Regions from separate parts of the Microbacterium sp. 22303 genome, predicted to be linked through region 2. Evidence: predicted binding sites of a transcription regulator. Region 2 holds the regulator's gene; the other holds the start of a gene.

Region 1 (8,014 bases), on a different contig from region 2:
GCGTCCGCGTGGGCGCCGAGGTCTGATGATGGCGACCACGGACGGGAAGGATCCGCAGCGCTACACCCGGCTGCCGACGGCTCCGGTGCCCGTGGGGGTGGAGAGCGGGCCGCAGCTGGACGGCGGGGTCGAGATCGAGGATCTCGAGCTCGACCGGGACGGCGCGACGGTGGCACACGAGGAGTGGCACCCCACGGACGGGACCGAGGCCCCGACGCCGGCGCCCGCCGAGCCGCGGCTGGCGCCATGGGCGCTGCTGTCCGCGATCGTGGCTCTGTTCGCCTCGCTGTTCGTCGGCTGGGGGATCCCGGTCGCGATCGTCTCGGTGATCGCCGCGATCATGTCGCTGCGCCGGCCGGAGGAGAGTCGTGCCCTGGCGGTCTGGGCGCTCGTGCTCGGGAGCGTGGCAACGCTGTACAGCGCGGGATGGCTGCTCTGGGCCGCCTACCGGTTCGGCTGGTTCGGATAGCGCCATGGCGGATCCGGAACCGGGCGAGGAACGTCGCGAGCTGGAGCGCCGTGCCTTCGGCCGGGTCGGATCCGGCCTGAGTCCGGCCGAGGCCGCGCGGCTGACGGAGCTGCGGCGCGCGGATGCCGCCGCGCCGGGCCCGGAGCCTGCCGAAGGGGCACTACCCACGTCAGGCGCCCGACCTGTTCCGGAGCCAGCGCACCGAGATGAAGGCCCCCCACCGCTCGCGCCCGATCCGCCGACGATGTCCGGTCTCGCTGACGGATCCGGCGTGATCGTCGGTGGAACGGGACGGAGTCGGCCGTTCGGGACAGCTCGTGAACGGGTAGTCGCCTGGTTCGCCACCGGCCGCGGGAAGCGCCCTCGCTACCTCATCGGCACAGCGGCGGCGTTGATCCTCGTCGGTCTGCTGATCGGCTGGGCCATCCCGCGCCCGCCCGACGTGGGGCTCGCCCTCCGGTCCGGCGAGGCTGAGCGGCGGGACACGCTCCTCCACGACGCGAAGTACGACCCCGGGAGCGTACTGCTGCTCGATCGGCAGGCGGATGCCCTGTTGTGGACCTGGACGGAGGTGGGTGGACAACTGCGCTGCGCCGCGCTGGACGTGCCGGGGTTGCCGATGGAGCGGCAGTGCCAGCGGATCGAGGACCTCAAGAAGAATCCGTACTCCCTTCAGGTGAACACGACCGTTGCTCCGGCTTCGGGCCGCAACGTGCAGGTCGGCTACGGAGGGGTCGTGTTCCTCGCGGGACGAGGGTTCCCCGGCGGGGCCATCCAGCGCTGGGAGGCCGAGTCGCGGACGATGAACCAGGGGATGAGCGACGCGGAGATCGCGGCGACGGCGAGGATCTCGGCCGAGCAGCAGCTCGAGGGGCTGTCCATCGTCGGGCGCTGGCGGGGGCTGACGATCTGGCGCGGCTACGCGGACAGCGGAACATCCCAATGCCTGATCGTCGAGGCCCCCGAAACGCAGCGGGCGTGCGGATCGGATGGCAGCACGTATGACGGCTCGTCGAAGGTTCTCAGTTTCACCGAGCCTGTGGATCCGCGCGGGACGGTGGTCAGGCTGGAGCTGGCCGCGACGCGGGACCGGCCCTCCGCGATCATCGAGATGCGCTTCGCCGTGTACGCCGTGCCGTATCTCATCATCACGGAGAACGCCGATGTCGGGGTCGAGGGACTCCTCACGGCGCCATGACGGCTCTCAGACCCGGTCCGTGAGGATCGCATGCCGCTTGTCGCCGATGCGCACGAGGATCAGGGTCGCCTCGGCGGAGCCGCGCAGGTTCAGCTTCTTGCGGAACGCGGCCGGATCCACGTCCACGCCGCGCTTCTTGATCTCCAGGCGTCCGATGCCCGACTTCTTGAGGGCGGATCCGATCGCCTTCGGGTTCATCGGCAGCACTTCGCGCACCCGGAACGATGCGGCGAACGGGCTGTCGGCAGGAGCATCGGAGGTCAGATACGCGATGTGCGGATCCAGCATGCCCGCGTCGAGGCTGCGCGCCAGGTCGCCGATCAGGCGGGCGCGGATCACGGCGCCGTCGGGCTCGTGCACATAGGCGCCGAGCTCCCGCACCTCGGCGTCCTCCGTGTCGGCAGGGGCGGTCAGCTCGTGCGCGCGGTCGCCGCGCATCACGAGCGCAGCCCGCCGAACACCTTCGCGCGCCAGTTCGCCCGACCACAGCACCAGCTCGACGACGTCACCATCCGCGCTCACCCACAGTGCCTCGACGTCGGTGGGGATCGTCTCCCGGTCATGGGCGGGCCCGAGCTTGATTCCGGTGGGGATGCGCGCGGCGAGCGCGAATGCCCAGTCCAGCGAGGGGGAGTAGTCGTCTGCGGAGACGCGACGGGTCTCGGAATGCCCCGCGCTGCGCCGTGCCGGATCCAGCCACACCGCCTCGGTCGCCCCTCCGGGGTCGTTGAGCGAGGACGCCGAAGGCGACCGAGACGAAACGCCGTCTCCAGCGGTCGAGGGCGCGTGATCCTCCGCGAACCCGTGCCGCACCTCGGCGTCGGATCCGAACGGTGCGAGGTTGTACGCCGCCAGCGCGGCCGTGACCTCGTCGGCGTCCACGGCCGTGACCCGCAGCCCCGCGCCGGCGAACGCCAGCGCGTCGCCGCCGATCCCGCAGCCGAGGTCGGACACGTGCGCGATCCCGGCGGCGCGCATCCGTCCGGCATGACGCGCGGCGACGCCGAGCCGGGTCGCCTGCTCGAGGCCGGCGCGGGTGAACAGCATCCGGTCCGCGAACTCGCCGAACTTCGCCGCCCCCTTCGTGCGCAGTCGCGCCTGGCCGACCACGGCGGACACGAACTCGGGGGAGTGCCCCTCGGCCCGCAGGCGCATGACAGCGCGGGCGGCCGCATCCGTGGATCCGATCCCGCCGAGCTCGTCGATCGCCCGCAGCGCCTCGGGCGTCAGCAGGATTCGCAGTTCGCTCATATCCACGCGGTCCAGGCTATCCGTCCGCCATGCGCGGACCGGCCCGTCGAGTGCACGCGCTGTCGGCGAGGGCACACGTTCTTCGCGCCAACACGCCGTGCGGTCGGCGAGCGCGTGTGCTCTCGGCGCGGGGGCGGACGGCAGGGGCAGGTTGGCACTCTGATTGCATGAGTGCCAGCGATGTGCCTAGACTGTCGTTAGCACTCTCAGGCTGAGGGTGCTAATCAGTCTTGAACCGTCAAGAAAGAGGTAGACCGTGTCGGTTTCCATCAAGCCGCTCGAGGACCGCATCGTCATCAAGCAGGTCGAGGCCGAGCAGACCACCGCGAGTGGCCTGGTCATCCCTGACACCGCCAAGGAGAAGCCCCAGGAGGGCGAGGTCGTGGCCGTGGGCCCCGGCCGCATCGATGACAACGGCAACCGCGTCCCGCTCGACGTCAACGTCGGCGACCGCGTGCTCTACAGCAAGTACGGCGGCACCGAGGTGAAGTTCGGCGGCGACGAGTTCCTCGTGCTGTCCGCGCGCGACGTGCTCGCCGTCGTGGTGCGCTGAGCGTCCACTGACGTCTCGAAGGCCCGGATGCCCTGTGCGTCCGGGCCTTCGTCGTTCCCGGATCCGGACCCGCGGTCGATCGGAGGCGGCGGACCTGATGTCGCTTCACGGCAATAAGGTGGATCGGTGACCACCACCCCCCGCAGCGCCCAGACCGTGGGCGTCGCCTCCGCGATCGGTGCGTATCTGCTGTGGGGCGTGCTGCCGCTGTACTTCCTGCTGCTCGCGCCGACGGGCCCGTGGGAACTGGTGGCCTGGCGGGTCGCGCTCTCGTTCGTGTTCTGCCTCATCCTGCTGGCGATCACCCGAGGCTGGAAGCAACTGATGACGATCGTCCGGCAGCCGCGACTGCTGGCGCTGACGGCGCTCGCCGGGGTGCTGATCTACATCAACTGGCAGGTGTTCGTCCTCGCCACCCTGAACGGCGAGATCGTCGAGACCAGCCTCGGCTATTTCATCAACCCGATCGGCACCATGCTGCTGGGCGTGTTCGTGCTCAAGGAGAAGCTGCGCCGGCTGCAGTGGGTCGCGATCGGGATCGCGACCGTAGCGGTGCTGGTGATCGTCTTCGCCCACGGCACCTTCCCATGGATCGCGCTCTCGCTGACCGCCTCGTTCGGCATCTACGGACTCGTCAAGAAGAAGATCGGTCCCTCGGTCGACGCCGTGAGCGGTCTCACCCTGGAGTCGTTCTGGCTGCTGCCGGTCGCCGTCGTGCAGTTGATCGCCGTGGGACTCACCACCGGCATCACGATGGGCGCGAACGGCCCGCTCCATGCGAGCCTGCTCGCCTTCGCGGGCATCGCCACCGCCGTGCCGCTGCTGCTGTTCGCCGCGGGCACCCGCAGGATCGGGCTGACCGTGATCGGCATGATCCAGTTCATCACCCCGATCATGCAGTTCCTGGTCGGCGTGCTCGTCATGCACGAACCGATGCCGACCGAGCGGTGGATCGGCTTCGCGATCGTCTGGGTCGCGATCGCCGTGTTCCTGATCGACCTCGCTCTCGCCGCCCGCCGGATCCGATCCGGCCGAGGAACGGTCGAGGCGTCGAACCCCGGCACCGACACGATCCCCGTGCCCTGACCCTCTCGCGGCGGCCGGCTTCGGAATCGGGGTCGACCGGATCCGGGTCTGCTGGATCCCGCGTCTGCAGGGTCCGCGTCTGCGGGATCCGCGTCCTCTAGATCCGGGTCTGCGCGACGATGGCGCAGCGAGCAGGGTCGCTGAGCGCCCGGCCCCAGTGGCCCGCAGAGCCGGCCCCGCGCGCGCCCGAGGCCTCGCTGTGGCCACGTCCGCCTCCTTACGCCGAGTGCGTGCGACCCCGCTTGTGATCGGCGCGCGCGTCACCTCCTCCCGGTCGCCGACTCCTTCCTCTGTGGCGAGTCGAGGTGCGGATGCCCGAAAGTCTCGCGCATATCGGAACGGCTCGTGGGGAGCCATGGGGAGGCAAGCGTGCTGGTTCAGCAACTTCCGTCCGGGGACGTCGTCGCCCGGCTGGGCAGCGTCCGAGATCGGCCGAGTGTCACGAGCACGGGGGCTCTCCGTGCGGCGGGGGCTCCGGCCGCGTCCGCGCCGCCGAAGAACCTGGTGTTCGGCGCAGTGACCATCTCGGTCCATGAGCACGACGCCGGCTCCGACCGCGCCTCCGGTGTCGCCGCCGGACGCCTGAGACTGTTCCTGGTGCGCGGGGGATCCGTCGAGATCCCCACCCGCGACGGCCGGCAGGTGATCCGCGATGGCCAGGGGATCGTGGTGACCGGAACGGCCTCGGTGCGCATATCGTCCTCATCCTCCGGTGAGATGATCGGCATCGGCATGCCCCTGGACGAGATCCCGCAGTTCTCGCTGCCGAGGAATGCGGCGATCCCCATCGAGGACGCGGCGCTGCTCCGGCCCATCGGAGCGTTCGTGCACACTCTGCACGGCGACGACGAGATCGATGTACTCTCGCGCGGGCGCTTCTCGCAGATCCTGCGCGACATGCTCCTGGTGGCGATCCGGCGGGCGACCATCGGCGTCGGGCCTGCGACCGTGCCCTCCATCCATCAGCGCGCCGCCGCGATCCTGCGGCAACGTCATGCGGACGCGGGGCTCAGCCCCGCGGAGGTGGCGGCCGAGGTGAATGTGTCGCTGCGCCAGCTGGAGCGCGAGTTCCAGTCGTCGGGCCGGACGATCCGACAGGAGATCCGGCGCATTCGCGTGGCCGCCGCCGTGGCCCTGCTGCAGGAGGAGGGCCAGCCGCCGCAGACGATCGACGCGATCGCCGTGCAGGTCGGTCTGAGCAACGGGTCGAGTCTGGCGCGGGCGATGGCGGCCGAGGACCTGCCGTCGCCTGCACGCCTGCGTGCGGCGGCACGATCCGGCCTGTCAGGCCGTAGTCATACCTGACACGACCGGTTTCGCACGCGGGTCGACGGGGTGGAGCGCTCGGTGCTCCCGAGGGAGGATCCGCGGGTTGGATGACGGAGGACCACCGCCCCCGGCACCCGCGGGGAGCGGTCTCACCGCCTCCGCCCCGACGGACGCAGACAGAACTGGAGCAGTCATGCCCGATACCCTTCCCGCACGCCAGGTACCCCGCCGCGCCATCGTCAAGGGTGCCGCGTGGTCGCTGCCGGTCATCGCCGCGGCGGTGGCGACGCCGCTCGCGGCGGCCAGTGAGACGGCGCCCGTGGCGAACTACGCCGAAGTGACCGCGACGGCGAACCCGAAGGTCGGCACGAACCCGAACTTCAAGATCCAGGGCCAGTACACCGACGGCGCGAACTACGTCGACGGCTCCCTCAAGGCCGGCACCCTCGTCACCTTCACATTCGCGAACGGCGCGACGGCCGCCTCGTACTCGGGCCTGTCCGGCCTGAGTTTCGTCAGCGGCGACCCTGCGGCCGGCGGGCCGGTCATCTTCCAGGTGACGGCGTCGACGACCGCGCAGGTCAAGGTGACGTTCAACAACGTCGCGCCGGTGGGTGGCGCCATCACCGCCGAGGTTCTCGGCGGCACGGGCACTGCGACCATCACGGCCTGATCCGGCGGCGGGACCGGGATCGGCCCCGTTCTCCTCTTCGCCCGCGGCCGCCGTCATCCCCCTGTGACGGCGGCTGCTCGCATGCGCCGCGGATGAGCGCCCCTGAGCGTCCACTCCACGAGTCCGTTCCTGGGAATACCGCACCCCACGCGGCACTTAGAATCGATACACGCGCGCAGAAGAGGAGCCCCGCAACCCATGGAGCAGCACGACCCGTTCGGTTTTGTCGGATTGACCTACGATGACGTCCTGCTCCTGCCCGGGCACACGGACGTGATCCCGAGCGAGGCGGACACCTCCTCGCGTGTGACGCGCCGGATCTCGGTCGCCACACCTCTGCTCTCCAGTGCGATGGACACCGTGACCGAGGCGCGCATGGCGATCGCCATGGCGCGCGAGGGCGGCCTGGGTATCCTGCACCGCAACCTCTCCATCGCCGATCAGGCCGCGCAGGTCGACCGCGTCAAGCGCAGCGAGTCCGGCATGATCACGGATCCGATCACCACGACCCCCGACGCGACGATCGCGGAGGTCGACGCGATGTGCGCGAAGTACCGCATCTCGGGTCTGCCCGTGGTCGACCCCGATGGCCGCCTGGTCGGCATCGTCACGAACCGCGACATGCGCTTCGTCTCCGGATCCGCCAAGCAGACCACACTCGCGCGCGACGTGATGACGAGCGAGAACCTCGTGACCGCGCCCGTCGGCGTCGAGGCCGCACAGGTCATCGCGCTCTTCGCGAAGCACCGCGTCGAGAAGCTGCCGCTCATCGACGAGGACGGCACGCTCGCCGGCCTGATCACCATCAAGGACTTCGACAAGAGCGAGAAGTACCCGCTCGCCACCAAGGACGACCAGGGCCGCCTGCGGGTCGGCGCGGCGATCGGCTTCTTCGGCGATGCCTGGGAGCGCGCCGAGGCGTTGCGCGACAAGGGTGTGGACGTGCTCGTCGTCGACACCGCCAACGGCCAGTCGCAGGGCGTGATCGACCTGGTCAAGCGACTCAAGGCGGATCCGTCCTTCGCGCACATCGACATCATCGGCGGCAACGTCGCCACCCGCGAGGGTGCGCAGGCGCTCGTCGACGCCGGAGTGGACGCCGTCAAGGTCGGCGTCGGTCCCGGCTCGATCTGCACCACCCGCATCGTCGCCGGCGTCGGAGTGCCGCAGGTCACCGCGGTGTACGAGGCGTCGCTCGCGGCGCGCCCGGCCGGCATCCCGGTCATCGCGGACGGCGGCTTGCAGTACTCCGGCGACATCGCCAAGGCGCTCGTCGCCGGTGCCGACGCCGTGATGCTCGGATCCCTGCTCGCCGGTACCGAGGAGTCCCCGGGCGAGATCGTGTTCCAGGGCGGCAAGCAGTTCAAGCTGTACCGCGGAATGGGCTCGCTCGGCGCGATGCAGACCCGCGGCAAGCAGACGTCCTACTCGAAGGACCGCTACTTCCAGGCCGACGTGCCCAGCGACGACAAGCTCATCCCCGAGGGCATCGAGGGACAGGTTCCCTACCGCGGC
Region 2 (8,014 bases):
CGGCCTCGACCTCATCACGACCGCACCGAGCGTGATCTACGAGGTGCTCACCTCCGACACCGGCGAGACGGTCACCGTCACCAACCCCAGCGAGTACCCCGACGGGCGGATCGGATCCGTCTCCGAGCCGATGGTGAAGACGGCCATCCTGCTGCCCAAGGATTACGTCGGCACCGTGATGGAACTCTGCCAGTCCCGCCGCGGCACCCTGCTGGGCATGGAGTACTTCTCCGAGGAGCGCGTCGAGCTGCGCTACAACATGCCGCTCGGCGAGATCGTGTTCGACTTCTTCGACCAGCTGAAGTCCAAGACGCAGGGCTACGCCTCGCTCGACTACGAGCCCTCGGGATCCCAGGAGTCCGACCTGGTCAAGGTCGACATCCTGCTGCAGGGCGAGAAGGTCGATGCGTTCAGCTCGATCGTGCACCGCGACAAGGCCTACGCCTACGGGACGATGATGGCCGAGCGGTTGCGCAAGCTGATCCCGCGTCAGCAGTTCGAGGTGCCGATCCAGGCTGCGATCGGCGCACGCATCATCGCCCGCGAGACCATCCGCGCCATCCGCAAGGACGTGCTCGCCAAGTGCTACGGCGGTGACATCACCCGTAAGCGCAAGCTCCTCGAGAAGCAGAAGGAGGGCAAGAAGCGGATGAAGATGGTCGGCCGCGTCGAAGTCCCCCAGGAGGCGTTCATCGCCGCCCTGTCGGGAGATGTCGAGGGCAAGGACAAGAAGTAGGCTGCGCGCGAAGCACCCCACCCTTGGGAGAACCTGGGCGGGGCGCCGGGGCCAGCAAGTAGGGTGGTTGTCATGCGTCGCGGGACATTCCGAGAAGGAACGGTGGACTATGCCGCCGTGGGGGCAACCCACGCGCCCGACCTGATGCAGTATCCGCCGGAGCGGAGCATTCCCGCCGAGGAGTCGTGGCGGCTGGGCAGTGGCGAAGAGCGGTTCCGCACCGCCGGCGACGCCCTGCTGTCGTGGACGGCGCAGCGTGCGGCGGGTCTTCAGCTCACGGATGTGCGCCCAGCATCGAGCCCCGGGTACGCCGGGGTCAGCTTCGACGCCGAGGGCGCTCCGATCGCGCCGAGCCGCACCGAGGTGGAGCCGCGCTACGACGAGGACGGCACGCCGTGGGTGGGCCCCGGCATGACGCTGAAGCTGCACGGACGGGTGTCGGGCATGCGTGCGGACGCCGAGCTGCGAGTGATCTCCGTGACGGAGCAGACGCACCGTATCGGGTTCGTACTGGGCACTGTCGCCGGATCCGTGGTCAGCGGTGAGGAGTCGTTCGACATCGAGTGGAACGACGCCGACGAGGTGTGGTTCACGGTGCGCGCCTTCGACCGCCCGAACAGCTTCCTGTACCGCAGCTTCCCGTATCTGGTGAAGCGCCGCCGTCGCGAGCTGTTCGCTCGGTACCTGCGGGCGATCTCCCCGCTGTACGCGACGCCCCTCTGATGGGGTCTCTGCTGACGGGGAGGACGGCCTGATGGCCGGCCCCCTGCCGCTCGGGGATCCGGCTCCCGCGGATGGCCGCCTGCCGGATGATCTGCCGATCGATCCTGACGCGCCGTTCTCCGCGTATCTGCACGTGCCGTTCTGCCGGGTGCGCTGCGGCTACTGCGACTTCAACACGTACACGGCGTCCGAGCTGCGCGGTGCGCGGCAGGACACGTACGCCGAAACCCTGATCCAGGAGATCGCCCTCGCCCGCGACGTGCTGGCCGAGCGTGGTCCGCTCCGCCCGCTGAGCACGGTGTTCTTCGGCGGCGGGACGCCCACGCTGCTGCCGGCGGGCGACCTCGGCCGCATGCTCGGCGCCGTGATCGGCGCGTTCGGCATCGCCGCCGATGCCGAAGTGACCGTGGAGGCCAACCCGGACACGGTGACCCCTGAGGTCGCCGAGGAGCTCGCGGCGGCCGGTGTCACCCGGATGTCGATCGGGATGCAGTCCGCCGTGCCGCACGTGCTCGCAGCGCTCGACCGCACGCACCGGCCGGAGAACGTGCGCACCGCGGTCGACGCGGCCCGCGCCGCAGGGCTCGCGGTCAGCGTGGACCTCATCTACGGCGCACCGGGGGAGTCGCTGGAGGATTGGCGTTCCTCGCTGACGACCGCAATCGCCCTGGATCCGGATCACATCTCCGCGTACGCGCTGATCATCGAGGACGGCACGAAACTCGCCCGTCAGATCCGGCGCGGCGAGGTTCCCGCTCCCGACGACGACCTGCAGGCCGACATGTACGAGCTCGCCGACAGCCTGTTGAGCGAGGCCGGGTTCGACTGGTACGAGGTGAGCAACTGGGCCCGTCGGCCTTCGACCGAGGTCGGTCGCAGTGCCGCGGATCAGCGCTCCCGGCACAACATGGCGTACTGGCGCGGCACGGACTGGTGGGGCTTCGGGCCCGGGGCGCACAGCCACGTCGCCGGCCTGCGGTGGTGGAACGTGAAGCACCCTGCCGCGTACGCGCAGCGGCTCGCGGCGGGGGAGTCCCCCGCGGCGGGCACGGAGCGGCCCGATGCAGAAGCCGCCCTGCTGGAACGGATCCTGCTGCGCTCGCGCATGGCGGAGGGCATGCCGCTCGATGCGATCGCGGCCGACGCCCGCACCAGGGTCGCGGGGCTCATCGCCGACGGCCTCGTCGAAGCCGGTCCCGCACTGCGCGGCACCCTCGTGCTCACGCTGCGCGGACGGCTGCTCGCCGACGCCGTGGTGCGCGCGCTGACGGATTGATCCGGCGCAGGCCGTTCACTGGTCGCGAAGTGCGCTCATTCGCCGCAGCGAACCGCAATTCGCGACCAGTGAGCGGATGCGGACGACGCTCAGCCCCTGGGCGCCGGCAGCAGATCCAGCACCGTCTGCCGTCGCTGCGGGCCGATGGCGGGCCCTTCGCTTGCGCCGTCGAACAGCGCCGCGGTGCGCTGCATGTCGAACGCCGGCCATCCCGGATCGCCGTCGCGGATGAAGCGCACCCAGGCGTCGTGCATCGCGCTGGCCAGGGCCTGCGGGGGCGCGGTGCCCGCGATCTTGGCGCTCTCGGGATCGCGGAGCCGGTCGAACACGAACCCGATCTCCAGGGCATGCGCGGCGCGCAGGTCACGCACCGGACTCGGCCACGAGAACTCGTACACGAACGTCTGCGCGGTGCGGGCGCGCGCGACCCGGGCGGCCGGCGCGCGCAGCAACAGGTCTGTGGCGAGCTGGCCGAACACCTCCCCGGTGCTACCTCCAGGATGGTCGGCACGTACGGCCCTGGCGGCTGCGGCCGGGATCCGCAGGGCGAGCCGCGCGAGCAGGAGCTTCGACGGCCGGATTGCGGCCAGCGCCTCCGGCGGGAACCACAGACGGTACTCGTCGGTGTTGGTGCCGATCAACAGCGGCACATCGACGTCGGCGAGCGCCTCGTGCGGTGATCGCGGCAGCGAATCGGGATCCAGCACGAGCTGGAAGCCGGGGGCACCGCCGAGCGGGGAGGATCCGGCGGACTGCGCGCGCCGTGCCTCGAGCAGGGCATCCGGAGTGAGAGACGTGAATGCCTCGCGCGTCGCCGCGACGCCGAGGCGCTTCGCGAGCTGCTGGGTCACGCGTCCGCCGCGCTCCGGCGTCTGCGCCTCCAGCGGTCCGGACTGCACGATCGCGCCGCGCACCAGCGCGCGGGTGTCGGGCCGGGAGAGCAACGCTGCCACGAGCGCGCCGCCCGCGGATTCGCCCATGAGCGTGATCCGATTCGGGTCGCCGCCGAACGCCGCGATCTCGTCGCGCACCCAGTGCAGGGCCGCCGCAACGTCCTGCAGTCCCAGGTTGCGGGGTGCCCCCTCGAGCACCGAGAAGCCCTCGGACCCCAGCCGGTAGCCGACGCTGACGAACACCACCCCGTCGCGGGCGAACGCCGTGCCGTCGTACATCGACAGTGCCGCCGTGCCGCGCTCGAGTGCGCCGCCGTGGATCCACAGCACGACAGGGGCCGAGTACGCGTCGGCCGGAGCCCAGACGTTCGCCGTGAGGATGTCGTCGCCGTCGATGCGGACGCTGCCGAGGATCTCCGCGGTCGCCCCTGCATACGGCAGTTGCGGGGCCGTCGGACCGAATGTCTCGGCGTCGCGAGGTGCAGACCAGGGTTCCATCGGTTGCGGGGTCCGGAAGTGGAGTTCGCCGAAAGGGGGCGCCGCGTACGGCACGCCGAGGTAGCGATCGATACCGACGTCACGTCGGCCGAGCAGGTCGCCGGAGGAGATCCTGGTGCGCACGACGTCCTGACCCATGGCCACATCCTAAGAGTGTCGTATCCTCGGTACGCTCCCGGCCCGGCAGGATAGGATTGGCACTCAGGTCGCACGAGTGCCAACGGTGAGGAGGAGTGATGGTCTCAGAACGCGGACTCCAGGTGCTCCGTGCCATCGTCGAGGACTACGTGGAGACGAACGAGCCGGTCGGCAGCAAGTCGATCGTGGAGCGGCACGCGTTCGGCGTGTCCGCGGCCACGATCCGCAACGACATGGCCCAGCTCGAGGACGAGGACCTCATCGCGGCGCCGCACACCTCTTCCGGGCGCGTGCCGACCGACAAGGGATACCGTGTCTTCGTCGACCACCTCGCGCAGGTGCGACCGCTCTCTTCGGCACAGCGCAACGCGATCACGGCCTTCCTCGCGGATCCTGCCGACCTCGATGACCTCATGGTGCGCACGGTGCGCGTGCTCACACGCCTCACCGGCCAGGTCGCGCTGGCGCAGTATCCGTCTTTCGCTCGTGCGCACGTCACGCACGTCGAGCTCGTCGCCCTCAGCCCCAGCCGGCTGCTGATCGTGCTGGTCACCGACGCCGGCGGTGTGTCGCAGCGGATCGTGCCGCTGCCGGTCGAGCTCGACGAGCCAGAGCTCGGCGTGCTCCGCGCGGTCATCACCGAGCTGTTGACCGGCCGTTCGGTGCGCCGCGGTGCCGAGCGCGTGGAGGCGGCGGCGGAGACCTCGTACGGCCCTCGGATCGACGCGGCCCTCGGTGCGCTGCTGCGCGCCGTTGCCGAGGAGCTCGCGGAGTTCCGGCAGGAGCGCCTGGTCATGGCGGGGGCGGCGACCCTGGCCCGCCGGGAGCACGACTTCCGCGGCAGCATCCATCCGCTCCTCGAGGCCATCGAGGAGCAGGTGACGCTGCTGCGCCTCATGAGCGAGATGCACGTCGACGAGCACGGACTCGCGGCGAGCATCGGCACGGAGAACGCCGCGTTCGGCCTCGGCGAGGCCTCGATCGTGGCGAGCGATTACCTGACGCATGGCGGTACCGCGCGCGTGGGCGTGATGGGGCCGACCCGCATGGACTATCCGAGCAACCTCGCGGCGGCGCGGGCCGTGGCCCGCTACCTGTCGCAGCTGCTCGAAGAGGATGAGACCGGCCGTTGATCGGCCGCACGAACACGCATGCCGCCGACGGCGGCCCGGAAAGGCGATGGTGACGGATCACTACGAGGTTCTCGGCGTCTCGCGCGATGCGAGCGAGGACGAGATCAAGAAGGCGTATCGACGGCTCGCGCGTCAGCTGCACCCCGACGTGAACCCCAGTGAGGATGCGGCGGAGCGGTTCAAGCTCGTCACGCACGCCTATGACGTGCTGAGCGACGCCGACTCGCGGCGCCGCTACGACATGGGCGGCGACCAGAACGGCAACGGCGGTTTCGGTGGGTTCGGCGGCTTCGGTGACATCTTCGAGACCTTCTTCGGGGGCGGAGGGGCGCGCGCGGCCCGGCCGCGTTCGCGCCGGGAGCGGGGCCAGGACGCGCTGGTGCGGGTCACGCTCGAGCTCGGCGACGTCGTGTTCGGTGTGCACCGCGACATCGACGTGGACACCGCCGTGCTGTGCGAGACGTGCCAGGGCTCCTGCTGCCAGGAGGGCACCTCACCGGTCACCTGCGACATCTGCGGCGGATCCGGACACGTGCAGCAGCAGGTGCGCAGCCTGCTCGGCAACGTCATCACGACCGCGCCGTGCGGCTCCTGCGAGGGCTTCGGCACGACGATCCCGTTCCCATGCCAGACCTGCAACGGTCAGGGACGGGTGCGTTCGCGCCGTACCGTCGGCCTCGACATCCCCGCCGGCGTCGAGTCCGGCCTGCGCCTGCAGCTGCCCGGATCCGGCGAGGTAGGCCGCGCGGGCGGCCCGAACGGCGACCTGTACGTCGAGGTCACGGTCTCCCCGCACGCCCGCTTCAGCCGCGACGGCGATGACCTGCTCGCCACTCTCGAGGTGGCGATGAGCGATGCGATCCTCGGGACCACCACGACCATCGAGTCGCTGGACGGGCCCGTGGATCTGGAGATCCGCCAGGGCCTCCAGTCCGGCGATGTGCTGACGATCAAGGGCCGCGGCGTCACGCCGCTGCGCGGAACCCAGCGCGGCGACCTGCGCGTGGGCGTACAGGTGCTGACCCCGACCAAGCTCGACCATAAGGAGCGCCAGCTCATCGAGGACTTCGCCAAGCGCACCAAGGCACCGGCGCCGAAGCTGGCCGAGTTCCACCAGGGGCTGTTCTCCAAACTGCGCGACCGCTTCCGGGGCTGACCCGCGATGGCCCTGCACTTCGTGACGCCCGACGCGACGGCGGCCGCGGCCGGTTCGATCCTCGCCCTCACCGGCGCCGAGGCCAAGCACGCCGCTGTCGTGCGCAGGGTGCGGATCGGGGAGCCGATCACGCTGGGAGACGGGGCGGGCGTCTGGCTCGAGGGCGAGGTCGCGTCCTCGGCCCCCGGACTGGTGGAGGTGCGCATTCTGTCGCGCAGGGAGGATCCGAGACCGGATCCGCGGATCCTGCTCGTGCAGGCGCTGGCGAAGGGCGACCGCGACGAGCTCGCCGTGCAGGCCGCGTGCGAGCTCGGCGTCGACGAGATCGTTCCGTGGCAGGCGGCGCGCAGCGTCTCCCGGTGGGAGGGGGCCAAGGCGGTGAAGGGCCGGGAACGCTGGGCCACGATCGTGCGCGAGGCCGCCAAACAGGCCCACCGATCCTGGATCCCGGAGGTCGCATCCGTCGAAGCGACAGCCGACTTGGCACGCCGTGCGGCGACGCAGCGGGTGCTGATCCTGGACCCGACGGCGCCTGCGGCGCTGTCCGCACTCGTCCCGGACGAGCGCGACATCGTGCTGGTCGTCGGCCCCGAGGGCGGGATCGCCCCCGAGGAGATCGAGCGCCTCGTCGGCGCCGGTGCGGAACGCGTGGTGCTGGGCGACACCGTGCTGCGCACCTCGACCGCAGGCCCTGCCGCCATCGCGGTGCTGAACGTGGCGCGCGGGCGCTGGTAGCCGACGCTCGCCGGCACCGCGCGGATAGACTGATTCCATGAGCGAACCCTCCATCTTCACGCGCATCCTGAACGGGGAGATCCCCGGCGAGATCCTGCTGGAGACCGAGGATGTCTTCGCAATCCGCGACATCAACCCGCAGGCGCCTCTGCATGTGCTCGTGATCCCCAAGTCCGAGCAGTTCCGCGACGTCACCGAGCTCGCCGCAGGCGACCCCGGACTCATGGCGAAGATGGTCGCTGCGGCGAAGGAGATCGCCGACGAGCACGCGAACGGCGAGTACCGCCTGATCTTCAACAACGGCGCGAGTGTCGCGCAGTCCGTCTTCCACGTGCACGCCCACGTGCTCGGCAATCTCGAGGAGAACAAGCTCGTTGGCTTCTGACGACACGGCCGAGGGCGTCGCGCCCTCCCAGTCCGTGACCTCCGCCCGCATCGAGGTGGACGGGGTCGCGATGGTGCAGCTGCTCGGACCACAGGACCGGCTGCTGCGCATGCTCGAGAAGGAGCATCCGGCGGTCGACGTGCTGGTGCGCGGCAACGAGGTCACTCTGACCGGCGAGCCGGCTGCGGTGCGCTCAGCGCAGAAGCTCGTGGATGAGCTCATCGAGCTGACGCGCTCCGGGCATGCACTCGCCCCCAGCGATGTCGCGCAGTCGGCGCGGATGCTGGAGCGGGAGGGCGTGCGCCCGAGCGAGGTCCTCGGCGAGGCGATCCTGTCCACGC

The links. Region 2 encodes HrcA, which represses chaperone genes, less so after heat shock. Its sites were predicted from a motif close to TTNGCACTCGNNNNNNNCGAGTGCNAA; they were not measured.
Region 1: the regulator HrcA is predicted to act here: its motif matches at 3,070-3,096, upstream of groES (co-chaperone GroES).

The regions. Positions count from the first base shown of each region.
Region 1 is NZ_JBQEOQ010000004.1:298,064-306,077, reverse strand. Features, by position in the region: gene tsaD (tRNA (adenosine(37)-N6)-threonylcarbamoyltransferase complex transferase subunit TsaD) at 1-26, shown strand, start outside; gene ACTJI8_RS13440 (hypothetical protein) at 26-469, shown strand; gene ACTJI8_RS13435 (hypothetical protein) at 714-1,667, shown strand; gene ACTJI8_RS13430 (THUMP-like domain-containing protein) at 1,674-2,924, opposite strand; gene groES (co-chaperone GroES) at 3,175-3,471, shown strand; gene rarD (EamA family transporter RarD) at 3,598-4,557, shown strand; gene ACTJI8_RS13415 (helix-turn-helix domain-containing protein) at 4,927-5,862, shown strand; gene ACTJI8_RS13410 (hypothetical protein) at 6,020-6,499, shown strand; gene guaB (IMP dehydrogenase) at 6,698-8,014, shown strand, end outside.
Region 2 is NZ_JBQEOQ010000001.1:236,853-244,866, forward strand. Features, by position in the region: gene lepA (translation elongation factor 4) at 1-736, shown strand, start outside; gene ACTJI8_RS01095 (DUF1990 family protein) at 809-1,459, shown strand; gene hemW (radical SAM family heme chaperone HemW) at 1,491-2,735, shown strand; gene ACTJI8_RS01105 (carboxylesterase/lipase family protein) at 2,825-4,264, opposite strand; gene hrcA (heat-inducible transcriptional repressor HrcA) at 4,363-5,397, shown strand; gene dnaJ (molecular chaperone DnaJ) at 5,447-6,553, shown strand; gene ACTJI8_RS01120 (16S rRNA (uracil(1498)-N(3))-methyltransferase) at 6,560-7,288, shown strand; gene ACTJI8_RS01125 (HIT domain-containing protein) at 7,326-7,673, shown strand; gene ACTJI8_RS01130 (PhoH family protein) at 7,744-8,014, shown strand, end outside.